3 regions of the Dictyobacter alpinus genome follow, and region 1 is predicted to be linked to each of the others. Evidence: a T-box and tRNA genes for the amino acid it is inferred to sense, from the RefSeq annotation. Region 1 holds a T-box; the other regions hold tRNA genes.
The links. The T-box of region 1 lies ahead of EL633_RS00255 (valine--tRNA ligase). A T-box ahead of a tRNA ligase gene usually reads a tRNA of that ligase, here a tRNA-Val.
Positions count from the first base shown of each region.

Region 2: it has a tRNA-Val gene. The T-box ahead of EL633_RS00255 (valine--tRNA ligase) is inferred to sense a tRNA for this amino acid. The anticodon was not compared.
Region 3: it has a tRNA-Val gene. The T-box ahead of EL633_RS00255 (valine--tRNA ligase) is inferred to sense a tRNA for this amino acid. The anticodon was not compared.

Region 1 is NZ_BIFT01000001.1:58,460-62,748, reverse strand. Features, by position in the region: gene EL633_RS00270 (lipopolysaccharide biosynthesis protein) at 1-476, shown strand, start outside; gene EL633_RS00265 (glycosyltransferase) at 529-1,752, shown strand; gene EL633_RS00260 (GNAT family N-acetyltransferase) at 1,801-2,256, shown strand; T-box leader at 2,355-2,607, shown strand; gene EL633_RS00255 (valine--tRNA ligase) at 2,651-4,289, shown strand, end outside.
Region 2 is NZ_BIFT01000001.1:4,173,346-4,177,634, forward strand. Features, by position in the region: gene EL633_RS16425 (methylated-DNA--[protein]-cysteine S-methyltransferase) at 1-234, shown strand, start outside; gene EL633_RS16430 (hypothetical protein) at 307-714, opposite strand; gene EL633_RS16435 (slipin family protein) at 914-1,789, opposite strand; tRNA gene EL633_RS16440 (tRNA-Val) at 1,950-2,021, shown strand; gene EL633_RS16445 (protein-L-isoaspartate(D-aspartate) O-methyltransferase) at 2,142-2,795, shown strand; gene EL633_RS16450 (hypothetical protein) at 2,963-3,481, shown strand; gene EL633_RS16455 (ATP-binding protein) at 3,464-4,289, opposite strand, start outside.
Region 3 is NZ_BIFT01000001.1:1,053,844-1,058,132, forward strand. Features, by position in the region: gene EL633_RS37250 (CHAP domain-containing protein) at 1-1,416, opposite strand, end outside; tRNA gene EL633_RS04180 (tRNA-Val) at 1,812-1,885, shown strand; tRNA gene EL633_RS04185 (tRNA-Val) at 1,907-1,983, shown strand; gene EL633_RS04190 (S53 family peptidase) at 2,121-3,533, opposite strand; gene EL633_RS04195 (hypothetical protein) at 3,954-4,172, shown strand; gene ispG (flavodoxin-dependent (E)-4-hydroxy-3-methylbut-2-enyl-diphosphate synthase) at 4,187-4,289, opposite strand, start outside.

The DNA of each region.
Region 1 (4,289 bases):
GAGAGATATTAGATTGGTTTTTTCTGCCTGGCTATACAGAGGCGGCGGCTATTATTCCTCTTATTGCCCTGTCTAATGTAATGTATGGCCTCTTTGAGATTTTTAGTCTGGGGATTATGCTGCGCGATAAATTATATTTCAACGTCATATTGCTTCCGCTGGCAGCATTGGTGAATCTTGTTTGTAATTATGTGCTTATCTCAAATTATGGGGTGATGGGGGCCGCAATCTCTACATTGCTGGCTTATTGCCTATTGGCTGTGCTGGCTTATTGGGTGAATCAACGAATCTATGCGATTCCATTTGAATGTGGTTTATGTAGCCTGGGATTACTCATAGGTATCTTCCTTTTTTCTTGTCATCAATTGCTTTTTCCTCATGTAAATTATTCTTTGCGTTTAATAATCGGCGTTGTCCTTATCATCTGTTATGCAATCTGCTTATGGGCTTTAAATAAAACTCCTGTAGGAAAATAAATAACCGCAGGGTTTAATTGCTGGAAATGTTGTGAAAATGAGGTGTTTGTGTATGAATGTGCGTTCTTACTTAGAATTTCAGCCTACTGAACACGTATTACGAGCTCGAACCAGTGTATGCATGCACCTGCTAGGTCCAGGTAAATCTAATTATCGGGTAATGAATGATGCAATGGCTCTGGTCAAAGCGGGTTATCGTGTGACAATTGTAGATGTGATAAGTGATCAGGGGCAGCCAGATTGCGAGGACGTAGCAGGAATTCAATTCCTGCATATCGCTGCTCCAAGTTGGTTTGTCCCAACGCGTTTAAAAGTCTGGTTTGTGCTCAAAATGTTCCTTCTAATTGTACGCTGCACGCGGCGATTATTATACGTCAAGGCCGATATTTATCATGCGCATGTTGAGCACACCTTCCTGGCTACATACATGGTAGCGCGCTTGTACAGAAAAAAACTCATCTTTGATACACCTGAATTGACAATGTTTGGTCCAACCATTATGCGTTGGCCACGTCTACGCAACTGTGCTATTCAATGTATTCGCCGGCTTACACGTAATTGTGATGGCTATATCACCGGCTCACCACTTTATGGGCCTGTTCTTGCCGACCTCTATCATCTTGAAGATATCCTCATTTTGCGGCATATTCCTCCTTACAGAGCTGTTGCAAAAAATATGCGTTTGCACAAGTATCTGGGCTTAGATGCATCTGTACGGATTGTTTTGTATCAAGGATACATGCAGGAAGATCGCGGTTTAGAGCTATTGATTTATGCGGCCAATCATCTGACACCTGGTATAATACTGATATTAATGGGCAATAGCTATGGAGATACGGCTAGTAAACTAATGAAGCTTATAGATAATGAGCAGGTCGCTGATCGCATTAAGATTGTGCCTGCTATGCCATACAATGAATTATTAGATTGGACCTCATCAGCTGACCTGGGTTTGATATTGTTACCTCCTGATTATTCTTTAAGCATTCGTTATTGCCTACCTAACAAATTTTTTGAGTATATGATGGCTGGTGTACCGATCCTGGCATCACGTCTAGATGCTATTGCCTCCTTAATTGAGCAGTACCAGATTGGCCACATATTGGATGAACTTACACCCTTTCATGTTGCACAGACTATGATGACGATGTTAAGGGATCAGGAAATGCTCGATCGTATGCGTATAAATGCTCTCAATGCTATATCACAAGGACTATACTGGGAGGAGGAAAGCAAGCGCCTGATCGGCTTATATCACGATCTTACCCTTAAGTAGCTAACCAGACTGTTTGCAAAAATGCTGATTTATGGATAAAATTAAGGTATGGATATACAAATGCGACAAAATAAAGTTCTAGAAGCTTTATTGCAAGTGATCTTACCTGAAGGTATAGCAATCCGGCCATGGAATGAGGCTGATTTTTCCGCTATTCAGCAATTAAGTAGTGCTGAAGGATGGACTTCAGCTACACAAAGGCCGGATGATATGCTTCTGGCTTGGCAGCAATCCTGGCCCGCTCTGGTAGCAGTGAAAGATGAAACTGTGGTAGGTTTTGTACGTGGACTGACTGATGGCGCAATTACTTTATACGTTGCCGATCTCGCCGTAGATGCCCGCATGCGTGGGAAAGGTATCGGGCATGCACTATTGGATACCTGTCATTTTCTTTATCCAACCGCACGAATTGATCTACTGTCTACCGAGAACGCTCGTGCATTTTATCAAGCACGTGGATTCAGAATACTGTCCAATGGGATGCGGAAAAGTTATGTTCAATAAGGATTTATTTATAGCATAATTGTATTCCATGCAGAAAAAGAATGCTTGACAACGAGTGTTCTTACTTGTTATTCTTAGTGGTAACAATAGAAAAATTTATAAAGACACTGAACGAGCGGAGTAGAGAGAAACGGTTCGCCAGAGAGTGGGGGTCATCGGGTGTGAGCCCCCTTCGATTACGTCTCTTGAACGTGGCTCGGAAGTCGAATATCCGAACTGAGATACTACTGCACGAAGATATTCCGGGTAGGCCCGTTAGCGCTGTATGAGGATATCTGATCAGGACCAGGTTGGGCGGATCAGTTATCAAAACAAGGTGGTACCACGAGTTGCGTTGCCCTCGTCCTTGAGATGTGGCAACGTTTTTTTGTCAGTACAAAGAAGGAGTACTACCATGTTGCCCAACCGCTATCAATTTCATGCTGTTGAACCCCGATTAATTCGGCTGTGGGCGGATGCCCAGACCTATGCCTTTGATGCTACTGGTTCAGGTCCAATTTATACTATTGATACTCCCCCTGCTACAGTTTCGGGTGAATTGCATCTTGGCCATTGCTATTCGTATACGCAGACAGATGTTATTGCTCGCTTCCAACGTATGCGTGGCCGACGCGTCTTGTATCCTATGGGTTTTGATGATAATGGCTTACCAACCGAGCGTTTTGTTGAGAAGACGATCAAGCGTAAAGCGACCGACATGGATCGAGCAGATTTCCTGGCACAATGTTCCAAGCTCACGCAAGAGACCGAGGATCGTTTTGAAAAGATCTGGCGTCGTTTAAGCCTGAGTGGTGATTGGAACTATCGCTACTCGACCCTTTCATCTACAGTACAGCGAACCTCACAGTGGTCGTTTATCCAGCTATATCAGTCAGGGAGAGCTTACGCGCAAATTGCACCTACCTTATGGTGTGCTGATTGCCAGACAGCAATTGCCCAGGCCGAACTTGAGGATAAGACACTGCCAACGCTGTTTACTACGTTTGCCTTTCGTTTGCCTGATGGTACATCCTTGCCTATTGCTACAACGCGGCCTGAATTACTGCCAGCCTGTGTTGCCATCTTTGTTCATCCTGATGATAAGCGTTATAAGCACCTGATTGATCAGACTGCCTCTATCGATAGTGCCGCTTTTTCGTCGCAGGCAGTCATTCAAGTTCTAATCCTGGCTGATGAAGCGGTTGATCCTGATAAAGGAAGTGGAGCAGTTATGTGTTGTACTTTTGGTGATTCCACCGATGTTCGTTGGTGGCGTATTCATCAACTGCCATTGCGAGCCGCTATTGGTCGTGATGGACGTATGACGGCACTGGCGGGCCCACTGGCAGGATTAGCAATACCAGCGGCGCGCAAAAAGATTCTTCAGTCCCTGGCGGAGCAAGCATTGATCTTGCAGCAGGAGACAATTGAACATACCGTCGGGATACATGAGCGCTGTGGGACACCGGTTGAATACTTGCAGACGCGGCAATGGTTTATCCGGATCCTGGATCAGAAGGAGCGTTTTATCGAGGCTGGTCGCCAGATTCGTTGGACACCTGAGTATATGCGGAGTCGCTATGAGCATTGGGTTGAAAATTTGCAATGGGATTGGTGTATCTCGCGCCAACGTTTCCTGGGCATTCCATTTCCTGCCTGGACATGTCGTGCCTGTGGTACATTGCTACTTGCTACTCAGGAAGAACTGCCGATTGATCCGCGCTTGAAAGGCCCCAATCGATCCTGTGCCTGTGGTTCGACAGATTTCGAGCCAGAAATGGACGTTATGGACACCTGGGCCACATCATCTTGCTCGCCATTAATTATTGGACGTTGGATGGATGATCCTGACTGGTTCCAGCAGCATTTCCCAGCCAATTTACGTCCTCAAGGCCATGATATTATTCGAACCTGGGCTTTTTATACAATTATTAAGTCTCTTTATCATTGTAATGTTTCGCCCTGGCAGGAGATTATGATCTCTGGTCACGCCCTCTCAGCCGAACGTAGTAAAATTTCGAAATCCAAGAATAATAGTTCAGATGGACCGCTAT
Region 2 (4,289 bases), 4.1 Mb from region 1:
TATGGGGAGTCACGCTCTTATGGAGAACTGGCGGCCTCCATTGGACGCCCTGCCGCTTCACGTGCTGTGGGAGCCGCGAATGGGGCTAATCCTGTCGCGATTATTGTTCCCTGCCATCGCGTTATCGGCAGTGACAAGACGTTGACCGGTTATGGTGGTGGACTATCGACCAAAGCCTGGCTGCTCTCATTAGAGGGGATTGGTTTCAAGAGCCGTATTGCCAGTGTCTTGTAGCATACAAAAGGTGATGGGGTGGTAGGGAATAGTCAGAATCCTTTCCCGCACCCCTTCTCAAGCAGATGATCGTTAGCGTGAGTGCTGATAATTGCCTGCCTGGGTCAGAAAAATTCTCATGATGCCCCGAGCAATTAGAATAAATAAACCTACCTCTATCACAATCATCGTTACCCATAGCCAGATCAGCTGTCCTTCGATGCGGTGGGTGTTGAATGCCTGAATAGAGTTGTAGAGCAAGGGGATAAGAATAATCAGGGGAATAACCAGCAGAGCCCCACAGCTGAGGATAACCACAGCTGGTAGCAGTGTGCGCCAGAGTCCTGAATCGCGTAAGTTTTCAGTCTTCGCTGTACCATAGGCTTGCCGCTGTTCACTGTCGGCTCTCTCCGTTGAGGCTGCAGCTGGTTGTATGGGTGCCTTCTCAGAAGGCGTTTTTTGTGTTGGTTCCGCCATGGAACCTAAAGTCTTTTCGTCCATAGGTATCTCCAGAAGAACGTGTATTAGAACTACGTCCCTCAGTATATCATACGGCGGAACCACTTCTCATTCTGTTTTAGAAGCGTTTGTCGATTTGTTCAAAGATGCGTTTTTGTAAGATCATGACCACGGCGGGCAGGACTACAGCAGTAACGATCCATTTTGCTACCATCTTTTTCATTTTTGTGGCTCCTTTTCTTTAATCATTTCTTGTCTGCATTGGTCGAGCGGTTGTTTGATCGACATAGACATTTTTTGGTGCTGGACGTGGTGGTTGCTCGCTTACCGGGCGCGTTGAGGGCCGTTCGTGAGTTTCTTCAGCCTGCTTAGGCAAAGATTTCAGGAATGGCTCGATGATATCCATTGGCAATGGGAAGATGATGGTTGAGTTTTTCTCAACCGAGATCTCGGTGAGCGTCTGCAGGTAGCGCAACTGTAGTGCACTGGACTGTGAGCCGATCACACTTGCGGCCTGAGCCAGTTGTGTGGAGGCCTGTAACTCACCTTCAGCATGAATGATCTTGGCGCGTTTCTCACGTTCGGCTTCAGCCTGCTTGGCCATTGCACGCTGCATCGTAGCAGGTAGCTCGATATCCTTGACTTCAACGGCTGTGACCTTCACACCCCAGCGCTCAGTGTACTCATCAATAATAGTTTGCAAGCTCTGGTTGATACGATCACGATGGGCCAGGAGCTCATCCATCTCAAATTGACCCAGCACATTACGGAGTGTGGTCTGCCCGATCTGCATAGTGGCATCAATAAAATTGACGACATTCGTCACCGAAGCCTCGGGATTGACCACCTGGAAGTAAACGACCGCCGTCACACGAATAGTGACGTTATCACGTGTAATGATCTCCTGGGGTGGTACCTGCATCGTTACAATACGTAGGTCAACCTTTACCATACGTGTAATCAATGGCGGTACCCAGAAAATTCCAGGGCCCTTGGCACCTTGTAAACTTCCCAATATGAAGATCACGCCTCGTTCATATTGTTGTACGACCCGAAAGCCGGGCAAAATAAAAAAGAGGACGAGAATTGCCAGGATAATGCCAATCGCAATGAACATAATTTGTCTCCTTCGAACAAGATGGAATGCACATCATTCACCTATAATGAGAGACGGGAAATTGACGACGAAATCAAACAATGACGGCGCTGAAATTTCCGTACATGAATGCTTGACAATCTAATGTACTTGGTGTTATAGTTATCCCCGTCAGTAATTAGGGCGCTTAGCTCAGTGGGAGAGCGCTTCGTTCACACCGAAGAGGTCACTGGTTCGAACCCAGTAGCGCCCACCCTAATCTCCTGAAGAAGTTAATTCCACATCCTACTGTTTATACGAGTGTGCCTCTGTTGTAGTTGTCGATTAGTTCCATAAATTCCTGATTTTTTGAGTTAGCAGGCATTGGATGTGTATGACGAACGATTTTTCCTTGCAGCGTCAGCAATTGATTACGCAACTCCAGCAAACCGGTATTCATGATGAACGGGTTCTTCAGGTTCTGGCTACTATTCCACGCGAACTGTTTGTCGATCAATCCTTCCACGAGATGGCGTATGCCAATCAAGCACTCCCCCTGCTTTTGGGTCAGACGATTTCTCAGCCGCAGATGGTGGCGATTATGACCCAGGCTCTGCAATTAAGCGGGCAGGAGCGTGTGTTAGAGATTGGCACTGGTTCAGGTTATCAGACTGCTATCTTATCCCGCCTGTCCCGTTTTGTCTATAGTATTGAGCGCCATGCAGAACTTGCCGAGCAAGCCATGCAGCGTCTGGCGCGGCTCGATATTGAAAACGTCTCTGTATTGGTGGGCGATGGCTCCATCGGTTGGGAGGAGCATGCGCCTTTTGAGCGTATCCTCGTTACAGCGGCCGCTCCCCACATTCCGAATCAGCTGATTGAACAACTTGCGCCTGGTGGCCTACTTGTTGTACCCGTTGGCGATCAATCTCAGCAAGAACTTCAAGTCATTGAACGTCTTGAGCAGGGGAGAACGCATATCAATTCCCTGGGTCGCTGTGTTTTTGTTCCTCTTATTGGTGAAGAAGGTTGGCGTTCACACCAGTAATCTCATGCAGGTAAATCGTGCGTAGAGCAGGTGTGGCTATACATGATGGCGTATCGAGAGTAGCTAATCTATTTGGGCTGTTCAATTGCGTGATCAGCAACTGTTGCTTTATAATAAGAATATAACATGTTCCCTGAAGCCAGTTGTTGCTGTGGAGGAAAATTTGCATGCCAGATTTTTTAGTCGGTATCTCTATTCCAAATACGTTGAATTTTATTCTGTTCCTCGTGCTTTGGATTATCCTCTGTGAATTAACTCACGTTGTTGTACTACTCTGGCGGCGCGAACCCCTTATTGGTTGGGCTGTAGGCCCGTTCGGACTTACCTTTATGGCGCTACGCGAGCCTTCGCTCCTTTATATCTGGCTTGATGTTCTGGTGCCTGCCCTGGTCTCTGGTAGTATCCTTTTTATTGGACTCTTCACCTCTTTGAGTCCAGTCATCTTTCCCAGTACCCTGTTTAAGGTTATTGTGATGATCTGTGGCATGCTCTTTACCAGTATTCCCGATCTGGTACGGGCCGTATCGGACCTGCGTTATCCGCTCTGGGGGGAGGCGCGTATCCTACGAACCATGCAATTCCTGCGTGCTAACTGGTCGAAGATCCATTTTACTTCATTTGGTCATTCGTACCTGCGCACGCATTTTGGCTCAAATCCAGCTGAATTGTTACAAATTCTTCCGTAATGTGGCTGCGTTTTGTAACTCGTGTGTGGTTGATTGTTGTTGTTCAGGCGGGATAATTGGTAGGGTTACGTGGAATGTGCATCCCGTTCCTTGATTGTTTTCTAGCCAGATTTTTCCACCATGGCGATCCACAATAGCTTTAGCTACATACAGCCCCAAGCCAATCCCCGCATAGTGCTGGCTGGCAGTATTTTGAATCCGGTAGAAGCGTTCAAAGATATGCTTGAAATGCTCAGGATTAACCCCAATTCCATAATCCTTGACGCTGATATGATAGTTGCCCGCTTGCGCCTGCAGGCTCACGATGACCTGCCCTCCATGGGGAGAGTATTTTACAGCATTATCCAGAATATTGCCTACCACCTGTTCTACCCGCGCACGGTCCGCAACCACTTTCGCCTCTTGTAGTTTGTTTTCCAGGATCAATAGATGCTGTTCAGCGCTGGCCTGGACTGAATGCACCAGCCTGCTCAGGAGTTCTTGTAGATCAAAAGTATCATATTGCAGGTGAATCTGCCCCCATTGTACTTGAGAGAGATCCAGCAAATCATTTACCAGACGTTCCAGGTGTTCGGTCTGGCTCTGGATAATGCTCAGGCTGCGCAGGTCCTGGTTTTCTGGCAAGTCTGTTGCCAGTTCCTGGTGATCGCTGCGTAGTTTGCGCAGCCTGCGCTCGATGCGCCGTACCAGATGCTGGGTGTAGCCTTTGATGGCGGTCAGGGGAGTACGCAACTCGTGAGAGACAACCGAGACAAAGTCATCCTTTAGCTTTTCTACCTGTTTGCTGGATGTGACATCATTGACCACG
Region 3 (4,289 bases), 1.0 Mb from region 1:
ATTAGGCGTTGCTGTAGCGGTCGGGACAGAGCTACCTGGTGCGGTTGTTGGTGGATCTACAACACCAGGATCAGAATTTGTTGGAGTTGTCGGATCAGAGAGCACCTGAGAGAAGCGCTTATACATGAAGATCCCACTACTTTTACCATTAAAGCGACCGACAGAGATCTCCCAACCAGCCCCAATATCTGATAGAGAGACATGCTTTTTAATGTGAAGATTAGCATCCAGACTTAGGAGTTGTAGGGTACCAGCGACACGATCATACAATAAAATTTCCGAGGCTTTGCCACCAGAGAAATTTCCGATATGAATATCCAGGGTCGAGCCCCAACTGCCCGCAGGTGCGATAGTATCACCCAGTTCAACTAATGGGGACGCAGCATCAGGCACATGCAACAAATCATCGGATGGCTGACCATCAACCAGGTGGGGCCGCTCTTTTTGCGACGGCACCCTTTGCTGATCCAATTTATAAATCTGAATAGCACCACGCTCGCGGTTGTATAGCAACAAATTGCTGGAACCATTGCCGCTAAAGTCCGCATTAAACTCTTGATCAGATGAAGCCGGAGATAATCCTAAAGCAATCCGGTCACTGGTATAAGTAGCTGGCTGCTGCTGAGCAATAGTCGGGGTTGTTGTGTTTGTTGTGTTTGTTGTACCTGTCGTAGTAGGATCATTGGTGGTTGTCGTAGTTGATGGATTATCAGCAGCAGTATTAGCCTGATTCACCGCAGCGACAGGATCACCAAAGTTGCCCATACCTGGAAGCTTAGCAAACAGGTTCACATCAACTTTATGTGGGAAGTAAATAAAACGCAACTGACCATTCTGGTATTGAGGCTGATTAATGAGTGAGACACGATAATTTTTGTCAGCATACATATATTTGGGGTCATTAAAGTTCTGGTACGTCACATCAAAACTAGAACCATCGTCACTGACAGAGGTCACAAAAGCCACATGTCCGGCGGGTCCAGATGCCCAGGCACCATCACCAATAGGAAAGACTGCAATCGAAGCCACACGTGGCGTTGTACCCACACTCAAGCCAGAGCTCGATGCATCAATGGCCCAATCAGCTGCATTTCCCCAATTAACCGGTAGATTATACCCGAGCAAATGCCATTGCTCCCAGGCCCACCAGACGCAGTTTCCACCCAGTGGATAAGGGCCTGGACAGAGCATATAAGGATTACCATCCGGCGAAAAAAAGGAGCCGCCACACCAGGTGGGCACGTTCTGGACACGAGCCTGTGCACTTGTTGGTGTAACAACAAAAGGCGAGAATTGTACAAAGATGAGCAAACCAAGAAGAATTATGCCTACACTTTTTACCCACAAACGGCTACAAAAGTGGCCGCCCAACACACGTTTTGCCTTCAGCATCCTTCCCTGGGCTGAAACAAGCATACAGATCACACCTTCCTAAGAAATACAGGGATGGTAAAAAGATAGTTGATCATTTCCCTGACATATCATAAAGGCAAAATATATCAATGTATAGTATTTTCGGCACACAATAAAAGGTGTGCCATAAGACACACAGATTGATATATTCACAGCAAAGGTAGCGGATAGTGGCATCGGGAATGGGATAAATAGACGTTCCCGGCACATAGAAAAATTATAACATTGTAATTGTAGGGAATCAAGACACCCCTCGCCGCCGTTAGTACTTACGTGCGCTCAAAGCGCCACCAATTCGTGCTCATCAAAATACCTCGCTCCATCATCCATATCAAGCATTTTTTTACCCAAAAGTGCTTGACAATAAGTGCGATCAATGCTATTATTGTCTGCGTTGAGGGCGATTAGCTCAGTTGGTTAGAGCGCTACGTTGACATCGTAGAGGTCACAGATTCGAGTTCTGTATCGCCCACTAAAAACTTATGTATTTCCTGGTCGATTAGCTCAGTTGGTTAGAGCGCTACGTTGACATCGTAGAGGTCACAGATTCGAGTTCTGTATCGACCACCATACAAAAAGAGCGCTCCTACTTTTCATGAAAAGTAGGAGCGCTCTTTTTGTATGCTCCCATGTTACTTGAATAGAAAAAGGTCTCTTCCCTGAGATTGATGCCCCTGGAATCGAGCCAGGGACATCAGAACCGTAAGCTATTTCAAGGTTGCTGTCTGGGCATCAAATTCGTGAGCGTGCGCTCCACCGGTTAAGAGAACCAGCAGAGGTACAAACTTGGAAACGATTGGTGTGCCCCAGCCAGTTGTAGCATCCCAACCCTTTTTGGCGTCATACCCTGGAATCGTTACTGTATTACCAGCATCGTCCGTAAAGGTGTAGGTATTGTTGCCGGTTGTGATGTCATGGAATGTGGCGGAATAGATGCTCGGAATACGACCGAAGAGCAGGTAAACAACAGGATTGATGAAACCAACGCGCTTGTTACCAAGCTGGCTGGCCAGAGCTGCGATACCAGCCCACTGTGGGGAACCCGCGCTGGTGCCACCAAAGATGAGGACAACGCCAGGACCATAACCGCTATCTGATGTGACGGTCAGGACACCACCGTTAATGGCGGCGTTGTAAGCTACATCGGGTACACCTCGGCCCTTGCCAGGAATGTTGGCCAGACCATACTGATAGAATGGTTTGCGATAAACTGTGCTGAAACCACCGCCTGTACCGGCACCGTATTGTGGCTCGTTCCAGGTGGTCTCACTCTGATAAGCGCCTGTAACCGCGTCGGCTACCAGCTGCGTACCACCAACACCAGTTACGAATGGATCGTTAGCTGGTGAAGAAGCAGAAAGGATATATGAGCTATTATCACAGGAAGGCTGAGCAGCACCCTGGTCACCGGCAGAAGCGAACAGTGTGATGTTTTTGCGGGTAGCAGCCTCGAATGCTTTATGCCATTTCTGTGTGGTTGCGGCATCCAGACAACTCTCAGCTTCACCAAAGCTCATCGAAATGGTATCACCCAGATTGTGATCAACCGCATATTGGAATGAAGCGACCAGATCATTGTCATCGCTACTCTTGGCCAGCACCAGATTGATTGTGGCATCTGGAGCAACAGCATGCGACCACTCAACGTCCAGAGCAATCTCACCAGCCCACCCGGACTGTAACTCGCTACCATCAAATGGAGTGATTGTGCCCTGCCCAGGGATGATATTGAGGGTGGTATCATTCAAGCCAAAAGCCTGATCAAATGCATGTAGATCATCCTGAATGTGGGGGGCACTGTAAGCATCCAGGATCACAATGGAGCGACCTTTGCCGGTGATACCCTTATCCAACAGTGGCTGAATGCTATATGCATTACGGATCTGCTTGGGTCCATAACAACGTACGGGGGCAGTATTCGATTGGCACCTGAAAGTTGTATCTTGTACTGTTCCCGCATAAATATGATGGGGATTCACTACCGAATGTGGATTGGCATGACTCGATGTATGAGCATCCACGGTTTGTGCTGCGGCGCCAGATGCCAACAACGCTAAGAGAAGTGCGCAGGCAAAAAGGCCATACAGCATCTCAGGAGCTACCATACGTCTTTGCGTCATAAGATATCCTCCATACTTTAAATAATATAGTTAAAAGTGTCTATAGGGAAGAGCTACTTCTTAAGTATAGAAGATATTATCTAAATTTGCTAGCTAAAAAGCATAGAAATATTTACAAATAGGAATTATTGGACATATATGATTACTATGCAGTAAATAAATGGAAGATATATATACGTAAAAAAACGTATTGATACAAGCTGAAATGATGCTTAAAGTCAGGACTATAGATAGAATTTAGCGGGCAATAGAAAGACAAGTAAGAAGAAGGTACTATTCTACAATTTTATGTAACTTTAGCATGGCTGCATAAAGAATAGTGGAGTGGAACAAATTCAATGGGGCAAAAGAAGCTACCTTGAAACCTCATGTATTGCGGCTCTACTACCTTTTCGTGTAGAGTGAAATGTGAAAACGCTCATGAGCAGCTTGATTATTTTAATATACACAAAAACAATAATAAAAATTACATACGGCGTTAACTACTATACTATGTCATCTTTCATAACGCTCTCTGCAAATTTTAAAACATTACCTCTTTTTGAGGCGAAAAATGGTAAGTGCGTGCCGCAGGCGCGAGGTGGAAAAAAAGTCGCTGCTGGCGTCTTTTTTTCAAGCGCCAGCAGCGACTTTTTATAGTTTAAATCTATTGTTTATGCACGTGGTAACATGGGGATGTTCATACCTTCATCGCGGGTACGATGCGTACCGGCAGTGTCTTTAATACCACCCTCAGGATATACCACTTTGGCTTCG